Regions from separate parts of the Shewanella psychrotolerans genome, predicted to be linked through region 2. Evidence: predicted binding sites of a transcription regulator. Region 2 holds the regulator's gene; each other region holds the start of a gene.
The links. The regulator NrdR, encoded in region 2, represses ribonucleotide reductase genes. The targets are predictions, from matches to a motif close to AAACACNANATNTNGTGTTT.

Region 1: nrdD (anaerobic ribonucleoside-triphosphate reductase) is a predicted target of NrdR. The motif match lies at 1,303-1,322, and genes of this name have one in related genera.
Region 3: nrdA (class 1a ribonucleoside-diphosphate reductase subunit alpha) is a predicted target of NrdR. The motif match lies at 1,717-1,736, and genes of this name have one in related genera.

What each region holds. Positions count from the first base shown of each region.
Region 1 is NZ_CP080419.1:1,574,583-1,577,870, forward strand. It holds gene rssA (patatin-like phospholipase RssA) at 1-292, shown strand, start outside; gene K0I62_RS06960 (hypothetical protein) at 420-1,124, shown strand; gene nrdD (anaerobic ribonucleoside-triphosphate reductase) at 1,385-3,288, shown strand, end outside.
Region 2 is NZ_CP080419.1:1,161,271-1,164,558, reverse strand. It holds gene K0I62_RS05160 (riboflavin synthase) at 1-140, opposite strand, end outside; gene ribD (bifunctional diaminohydroxyphosphoribosylaminopyrimidine deaminase/5-amino-6-(5-phosphoribosylamino)uracil reductase RibD) at 195-1,340, opposite strand; gene nrdR (transcriptional regulator NrdR) at 1,387-1,851, opposite strand; gene glyA (serine hydroxymethyltransferase) at 1,985-3,241, opposite strand.
Region 3 is NZ_CP080419.1:2,244,552-2,247,839, reverse strand. It holds gene nrdA (class 1a ribonucleoside-diphosphate reductase subunit alpha) at 1-1,580, opposite strand, end outside; gene K0I62_RS09930 (HAD family hydrolase) at 2,030-2,728, opposite strand; gene ubiG (bifunctional 2-polyprenyl-6-hydroxyphenol methylase/3-demethylubiquinol 3-O-methyltransferase UbiG) at 2,715-3,288, opposite strand, start outside.

The DNA of each region.
Region 1 (3,288 bases), 410 kb from region 2:
GTTGGCGCGTGGCCGTGAATATGTGTCGGGGTTAACCGATAAGTTCTCCCTGGGGAATAACAGTCAACCTGGCATGTTGGCGGTGATGTCCCAATCGATGGATATTCTCGAGCAGCGTCACAAGCGTATTCGCTTGATGGGCGATCCACCGGATTTATTGATCACCCCGAATGTTGCAGATATTGGCACTATGGAGTTTCATCGCGCCGATGAAGCCATTGCGGCGGGTGAATTTGCGGTCAAACAAGTGGCGCATATTATCGAGGCAAGATTTGCCGAGCGCCACGAATAAAGTGCCACTATCACGCGTTGTACCAGCTTAACGGAGAGGTGGTAAAAGTGTTTACTGCAGATAGTATAAAACGGCTTAGTTTTTGCTTGGTTGGATTAAACGTTTAGCAGTAGTCGATATTTTGACAATGAATCCAATTAGTAGCCTTCTATCTTCATCCAATAACACTATTGCAGCAGAGGCTTATGGGAACGAGGTTAGTCGTGAACCGCAAAGCCAAGCTAGTTCCATACACAGTGATAAAGTTAGCCTGTCTAATCAGGCCAATGCTGATAAGGCGACGGGGCCAGCGATTGCAGAGGAGGCGGTGTCATTGTCTTCTCGAGCAATGCGCGCTCAAAAAATTGAGGCAATGGCTAAAGATTTCTTTGCCGATGGACAGTTCACCACCGCTCAAATTCCCAAGCTGATCCAGCGTTTGCATCAAGATGGAATTTTGTCTGACAATCAATTAAATCGTTTAAGCTCGGCTGGATTTGATATCCCCGAAACAAGTTCGCATAAACAAAGCCTAATGGATTTCATTAACGAGCAAAAAGAGACCTTGACGCAGACCGATCCCGATAGCGTATTAATGACGGTTCTCGATGATGCCAAGTCAGTATTGAATAATATGGACAGCGTTGATGGGGCACAATACAGTCAAAAAGCGGCTAGAGTGTCGGCACAACTATCGGTATTTATTAATGCTGACGCGCCAATGGAACAGATTGAGAAGCAACAGTGGCAGGGACTAAAGTCAACCATGCAGTTAGCGGCTTCGATGGGAAATTCACAACAGTTTTCGGGACAAATGAACAGTTATTTGGCCTTATCTAAGCGAATTACGTAATTTCTCAACAGTTACCCACAGTTTTTACCAACTTTTTACATTATCTAGCTCTGTTTGCCTTTGCGGTCAAGGCCACTGTATAAGATAAGTGGCCTAGTTTGCAGTAATCTCTTGTCACAAAATTCCATCCGTAAAATCATGATCTGGATCAAGGTACTCTCCCGCAGTTTGTAGCTTAATACACCACATATTGTGCTTTGACGTTATAATTGCACTATATATGGTGTCATTTTAAACGTTACTTGAGGAGATATTAAACAATGCCAGTAGTTATTAAGCGGGATGGTTACCGCACGCCTTTTGACGAAACAAGGATTAGGGATGCGGTCATAGCGGCTGCTCACTCAGCAGGTATTGAAGATGTTGCCTATGCGACGCAAGTCGCGACTCAAGTGACCGAAAAGATGGCAGATGTTGCAGAGGTCGATATTCATGATCTGCAAGATGCCGTCGAAAATCAATTAATGGAAGGGCCCTATAAGTCACTTGCACGGGTTTATATTGAGTATCGCCATGATCGCGATGTTCACCGTGAAGTCAGTAGCCGTCTCAATCAGGATATTCGTGGCCTGGTAGAGCAGAGCAATGCTGCACTGTTAAATGAAAATGCTAATAAAGATTCAAAGGTGATCCCAACTCAGCGGGATCTGCTTGCTGGCATTGTGGCAAAACATTATGCCACTCGCCATATCTTGCCTAAAGATGTGGTGTCTGCCCATGAGGCGGGTGAGATCCATTATCACGATCTTGATTACGCGCCATTTTTTCCTATGTTTAACTGCATGCTAATTGACTTGGCAGGTATGCTTACCCATGGATTTAAGATGGGTAATGCTGAAATTGAGACACCCAAATCGATTTCTACTGCGACGGCGGTAACGGCACAGATAATCGCTCAAGTGGCGAGTCATATCTATGGTGGCACCACGATTAATCGTATCGATGAGGTGTTGGCACCATTTGTGGCAAAAAGTTATGACAAACATTATCAAGTAGCGCTCAAGTGGGGTATTACAGATGCTAAAGCATTTGCGACCCAGCAAACCGAGAAAGAGTGTCATGATGCATTTCAATCGTTAGAGTATGAAGTAAATACCCTGCATACCGCGAATGGTCAAACACCGTTTGTGACCTTTGGATTTGGTCTAGGTACTTCATGGGAATCGCGTCTTATTCAAGGCTCTATGTTGAAAGTTCGTATGGCGGGCTTGGGTAAAAACCGCAAGACAGCGGTATTTCCCAAGCTGGTATTTGCCATTCGTGATGGCATTAATCATAAGGGCGGTGACTGTAACTACGATATTAAGCAGATGGCCCTGAAATGCGCGACCATGCGCATGTATCCAGATATTTTAAATTATGAACAGGTTGAAAAGGTCACTGGCTCATTTAAGACGCCGATGGGCTGCCGTAGCTTTCTTGGTACCTACGAGGAGGATGGTGAGTTAGTCCATGAGGGACGCAACAATTTAGGCGTGGTTAGTCTCAACTTACCACGAGTTGCGTTAGAAGCCGATGGAGATGAAGCTCGTTTCTTCGCGATTTTGGATCAGCGTTTAGTTACCGCGCGTCGCGCATTAGATACTCGTATTGAGCGTCTAGAAGGGGTTAAAGCTCGTGTTGCGCCGATCCTTTATATGGAAGGCGCTTGTGGCATACGTTTACGCGCCGATGATGATATTAGCGAAATTTTCAAAAATGGCCGAGCGTCAATTTCGTTAGGCTATATCGGTTTACATGAAACGGTGAATGCACTTTATGGCAACGAAACTCACCTATTTGATAGCGAGCAATTACGTGATAAGGCCCTTGCTATCATCGAGCATCTAAAAGAAGCAACTGTGCGTTGGCGTGAAGAGACAGGTTACGCCTTTAGTTTGTACAGTACGCCAAGTGAGAACCTTTGTAGCCGTTTTTGTAAGCTAGATACCAAAGCGTTTGGCGTGATCTCAGGTGTGACTGATCGTGGTTATTACACCAATAGTTTCCACCTCGATGTCGAGAAAAAGGTTAACCCGTACGATAAGCTTGACTTTGAGATGCCATACCCAGCGCTGACTAATGGTGGATTTATCTGCTACGGCGAGTATCCCAATATGCAGCATAATATCGAAGCGCTTGAAAACGTATGGGATTATAGCTACAGCAGGGTACCTTATTATGG
Region 2 (3,288 bases):
ACGCCATTTGTCGCGATGCTATCGCCAAGTTTAACATCGCTTAAATCAAGCTTGCCGCTGGCAACGGTAAGGCGAATATCCTCTCCACGGCGCTCTATTTTCCTTAGACTTCCTACAGACTCGATGATCCCAGTAAACATCTCTACCTACTTATTTTTGTGCGCTTATAGCAAACATATTAGCCGATACGTTACTTATATGATTGGCGCTAAATTAAATGTAAAACGCGTATCAGAGCCGATCTTACGTTGATCCATTAACGCAAGCGTGGGCAACTGAGCCATCTCAGTATAGTCAGGTAAATGGATAAGGTTACGTCCGTGACTACCGAGAATCTTTGGCGCTTGATAAAGCACTAATTCATCAGCTAAGTGCTCAGCCATAAAAGCACCGGCAAGGGTCGCTCCAGCTTCAATCATCACCGAATTATACTCTTTGCCTAAATGACCTTTCCCTAAGAGGCTGAGTAACTCTTTTAGTGGCACCCTACCATCGACAGCATCGAGTTGCAGATGGCTAACATGTGAAGGCCAAGCCGCCTGCGTTTGTGCAGAATACGGCTCACACGACACTAATAATATGGGCGACTCAATAGTAAAAATATTAGCATTGCCAGTTAATCGTGCTCGACTATCAAGCACTATCCTTAAAGGCTGTTTTAGCAACTCGGGCGGTAAGTTGTTTGCAACAAACCCCAGCTCGTGATAACGAACATTCATACTCGGATCGTCGGCTAGCACAGTATCAACCCCTGTGATCACAGCGCAGTGACGAGCGCGCATTCGCTGTACATCACGGCGGGCTTCGGCCCCTGTTATCCACTTTGAGACCCCGTTTGACAGCGCCGTTTTCCCATCGATACTCGCGGCAAGCTTAATGCTCACCCAAGGTAAGCCCGTTGACATGCGCTTCATAAACCCGAGATTGAGCTGCGCCGCTTCCTCTTTAAGTAAATTGACATCGACTTGGATTCCAGCTCCTTGCAACATCTGGATCCCGCGACCCGACACTTGCGGATTAGGATCGGTAACAGCCACAACAACTCTGGCGACGTTCGCTTTAATCAATGCCTCAGCACATGGTGGCGTTCGTCCATAATGGCTGCACGGTTCAAGAGTGACATAAGCCGTAGCCCCTTGTGCTAACTCGCCAGCCATTTTCAATGCATGCACTTCGGCATGGGGGCCACCAGCAGTAATATGATAACCTTCACCAATAACCTTGTCAGCGAGGGTGATCACGCAGCCAACACTAGGATTAGGGCGAGTAGTGTAAAGTCCTTTACGCGCAAGTTTGATGGCTTTTGCCATCATTTCTATATCAAATTTTGACCAAGGCATCAGCCGTTATCCACGCAATATACTAGAAAGGATTTATTCAGTTGATCTAGGTATTCGATTTAGCGCTTTGCAGTTTTGCAATCGCATCACCAAACTCAGAGACATCTTCAAAAGCACGATAGACAGAGGCAAAGCGAATATAAGCGACCTTATCAAGATGAACTAAATGATCCATCATCAGGTTACCTATCATCTCTGAGGTCACTTCTCTCTCGCCAGTCGCACGCAGTGTCGATTTTATTTTAGTGAGCGCTTGTTCAATCTCATCCATAGAGACGGGACGTTTTTCTACAGCACGTAACATACCGCCACGTAACTTATCTTCATCAAAAGGCTGGCGACTGCCATCTTGTTTTACGACTCGAGGCATAACCAGCTCAGCGCCTTCAAAAGTCGTAAATCGTTCATGACACTCTAAGCATTCACGGCGACGACGAACCTGATGGCCATCGGCAACTAAGCGAGAGTCGATCACTTTAGTATCGGTTGCGCTGCAAAACGGACAATACATTGAGCCTCCGGCGGAAAGTCGTTAAGTCATCATCTAACCTCGCAATGAGCTGCAACGCTAGAAACAAAAATGGCCGCTACTAATATTAACATCAGTAGCGGCCATCGAAGTTTACCTGATTTAAAGCTTAAGGTTAACCGTAAACAGGGAACTTAGCGCACAATTCAAGCACCTGATTCTTCACGCGCTCAATAGTATCTTGGTTAGTGATGTCATCAAGCACATCACACATCCAGTTCGTTAGCTCAATCGCTTGCTCTTCTTTAAAGCCCCGACGAGTGATGGCGGGTGAACCAATACGCAGACCAGAAGTGACAAATGGTGAACGAGGATCGTTAGGTACCGAGTTCTTGTTTACCGTAATATTGGCATGACCAAGTGCCGCATCTGCATCTTTACCGGTAATATCCTTAGAAATTAAATCAAGCAGGAACAGGTGGTTATCGGTACCGCCAGACACGACATCATAACCGCGTTCGATAAAGGTTTTTGCCATTGCTTTGGCGTTAATAACCACTTGCTCTTGATAAGCTGTAAACTCTGGCTCTAGCGCTTCTTTGAAGGCTACCGCTTTAGCCGCGATAACGTGCATCAACGGGCCGCCTTGTCCACCAGGGAATACCGCAGAGTTTAGCTTCTTGTAAATATCTTCATCATCACATGCTGATAAGATCAAGCCACCACGAGGACCCGCAAGCGTCTTATGGGTTGTCGTAGTAACAACGTGAGCATGAGGTAATGGATTTGGGTAGATACCCGCAGCAACGAGGCCTGCAACGTGAGCCATATCGACAAACAGATAAGCACCTACTTTATCAGCGATTTCGCGGAACTTACCCCAATCGATAATGCCAGAATAAGCACTGAAACCTGCGATAATCATTTTAGGTTTGTGCTCAACAGCGAGACGCTCAACTTCAGCGTAATCAATCTTACCCGTCGTCTCGTCAATGCCATACTGAACCGCATTATAAAGCTTGCCAGAGAAGCTCACGTGCGAGCCGTGAGTTAAGTGACCACCATGGGCAAGGCTCATACCCAGTACAGTATCACCGCCTTGAAGTAGTGCCATAAACACAGCTGAGTTCGCTTGTGAACCAGAGTGAGGCTGAACGTTGGCATAAGTTGCACCAAAAAGCTCTTTAGCACGAGAGATAGCTAACTCTTCAGCAATATCAACATACTCACAACCACCGTAGTAACGCTTACCTGGGTAGCCTTCGGCATATTTATTGGTAAGCTGAGAACCTTGAGCCTCTAGCACACGAGGACTGGTGTAATTTTCTGAAGCGATAAGCTCGATGTGCTCTTCTTGACGACGAGTTTCATCCTGGATCGCTTGAAACAGTAGTGGATCAAAGTCAGCGATATTCATCTCTTTTTTCAGCATTGGTCACTCCAGCTGTAAAGTCTTATAAGTAGGGTTGCGCGGTATTC
Region 3 (3,288 bases), 1.1 Mb from region 2:
TCTTTCGCCAAATAGTTAGCAAAGTTAATGACACCGATGCCTAAGGTACGACGATTCATCGATGCTTTATGGGCAGAGGTGATCGGGTAATCTTGATAATCGAGTAGATTATCCAAGGCTCGTACAGCAAGGTCAGCCAATGGCTCAAGCTCTTCAAGATTCTTAATCGCACCTAAGTTAAGCGCCGAAAGGGTACAGAGTGCAATTTCACCATCAGGATCATTAATGTTGTTCAGTGGCTTAGTCGGTAACGCAATCTCTAAACATAAGTTAGATTGACGTACTGGTGCTACTTTCGAATCGAACGGACTGTGGGTATTACAATGATCGACGTTTTGAATATAAATGCGACCTGTCGATGCGCGCTCTTGCATCATTAATGCAAATAACTCGACAGCCTTGATCTGCTTCTTACGCACAGTTTTATCAGCTTCATATTTAAGATAGAGACGTTCAAATTCGTCCTGATCTTCAAAGAAGGCATCATACATACCTGGTACGTCAGATGGGCTAAACAAACTGATCATTCCACCTTGGATAAGGCGTTGATACATAAGTTTGTTAATTTGGACACCATAATCCAAGTGACGGATACGGTTATCGTCAACACCACGGTTGTTTTTCAGAACGAGGAGCGATTCGACTTCTAAATGCCACATAGGGTAGAAGAGGGTCGCAGCGCCACCACGAACACCGCCTTGAGAGCAAGACTTAACCGCAGTTTGGAAATACTTATAAAAAGGTAAACAGCCAGTGTGGAACGCTTCGCCACCGCGAATAGGGCTTCCCAATGCGCGAATACGACCAGCATTGACCCCGATCCCAGCGCGTTGTGATACGTACTTAACGATCGATGATGCGGTCGCATTAATGGAATCTAAGCTATCACCACACTCGATGAGTACACAGGAGCTGAACTGACGCGTAGGTGTGCGCACACCAGCCATGATTGGCGTTGGCAATGAGATTTTAAATGTAGATGTGGCATCGTAGAAACGTTTGACATAATCTAAGCGGTTTTCTTTTGGATATTTAGCGAACAGACAAGCCGCCACTAAAATATAGAGGAACTGCGCACTTTCATAAATGTCATGGGTAACACGATTTTGTACTAAGTATTTCCCTTCTAATTGCTTAACCGCCGCATAAGAGAAATTCATATCGCGCCAGTGGTCGATATAGCTATCGAGAGTATCAAGCTCTTCACGAGTGTAGTCGTTTAGAATATGGGTGTCGTATTTGCCCATCTCAACGAGCTTAACGACGTGATCATATAGCTTTGGCGGTTCAAATTGACCAAATGCTTTCTTACGTAGATGAAAAATCGCTAAGCGTGCAGACAGAAACTGATAATCGGGCGATTCTGGCGAAATAAGATCCGCCGCGGCCTTAATAATCGTTTCATGAATGGCTTCAGTTGGAATGCCATCATAAAATTGAAGATGTGAACGTAATTCAACCTCAGAAACCGAGACGTTGTTGAGTCCTTTTGCCGCCCAAGTGATCACTCTATGGATTTTATCCAGATCGATGATCTCACGTTCGCCACTGCGCTTAGTGACCTGCATATTGCTGTTCATTGAAGATAAGCCTTGAATTAAATATCGCGATGAGGTGAGCCAATATGTTCACCCGACGTTTCCTTGTAAAAACAATCGAAGGGTTAAGAAAAGTGCCTATGCACAACTGATGTTCTAGTGGCTTCGATTATCACTCATACACAATATATGGTGTTTTATATTTTATAGGATACAAGATAGTGAGGTTGTAGACATATTGCAAGCGTGAATTCAGGGGACAAGTTGTGGATATCTTGGGGGTAAAGCTTAGGGTTAGTGACGGCTAACCTTTAAGCCTTGTTTTTAATTACGATCACTGCCAAGGGTTAACTTTTAGTCAGCTGAATTTAAACTTAAGGACCGCTAGTTTTATAATCGATCGGCTAGATCATCAATGCCATAAAAAGGTCAGATCGTTTTGAGCAAGATAATTTAACCTTGGCTCTGCGTCTGAGTCAGGAAAGCCGCCACTAAATGTTTGGATTTGATTGTTTCAATAAGGCGATAATCTCTTCTGGGCAGTTAAAGATAAAATCTTGTGGCCAAGTGATAGGATCATCGCTTTGTGCGAGATAACCCCACATGGCAATTCCCCCCAACATTTTACTGTTTTGAGCTGCCTCAAGATCGCGCCGTGCATCACCTACATATAATACCGATGTTGGGGCGCACTTTAGCTGCTGTGCCGCCAGTAACATAGGTGCGGCATTGGGTTTACTATAATAGGTTGAATCTCCGCTTATGATCGCTGGCATCAGAGATACTAGATTGAGTTTGGCTAATAGTGGTCTGGCAAATCGCGCCGCTTTATTGGTGACCACACCAAAAGGAATTTGATGCAGTTCAAGATAATCAAGCAGGGCCGCGATCCCATCAAATAACACGGCATGCTCACCATTGACTCGAGCGTAATGGGTTAACAGTGCCTGCTGGATAAGTGCTTTGTTATCATCACTAAGAGAAGGTTGGGCCGCATTAACCAAAGCCAAACTACCATTTGACGCTGCGTCTCTGACTTGTTCAAGAGATTTTGTTGGGTAACCATGCTCAATCAAGGCTAGATTGAGCGCATTCACTAAATCAGGGGCAGTATCCACTAAGGTGCCATCTAAATCGAACAGCACCCCTGTGATATCCAAAGGATTTGCATGACGATTAATTATCGTCATTTTTGACTGTCGCTATCATATAGTTAACATCAAGATTCTTGGTATAGCGAAAGATACCCGTTAATGGGTTATAGGTGATCCCTGCCGCGTCAGTACAGAACAAGTCTGCTGCATCAGTCATTGCAATTAGTTCGGCTGGCTTTATGTACTTGTTATGGTCGTGAGTGCCAACAGGCAACATTTTCAAAATATATTCCGCACCAATAACGGTTTCGATATAAGCTCGGATATTACGATTTATTGTGGAAAAGAAAACATAACCACCAGGTTTCACCATGTCACTGCATGCTTTGATGACAGAAGCAGGATCGGGAACATGTTCAAGCATTTCCATACAGGTGACAACATCGTAATGACCTATATGGTTATCGCGATGGGCTTCCGCTGTATCTTGAACATAATTGATTTCAACGCCCATCTCTAATGCATGTAGTCTCGCAACATCTAATGGCTCAGTACCCATATCTAAACCGTCGACCTTGGCACCAATGCGAGCCATACTTTCAGAAAGAATACCACCGCCGCAACCGACATCTAATACTCGTTTACCAAAGAGACCA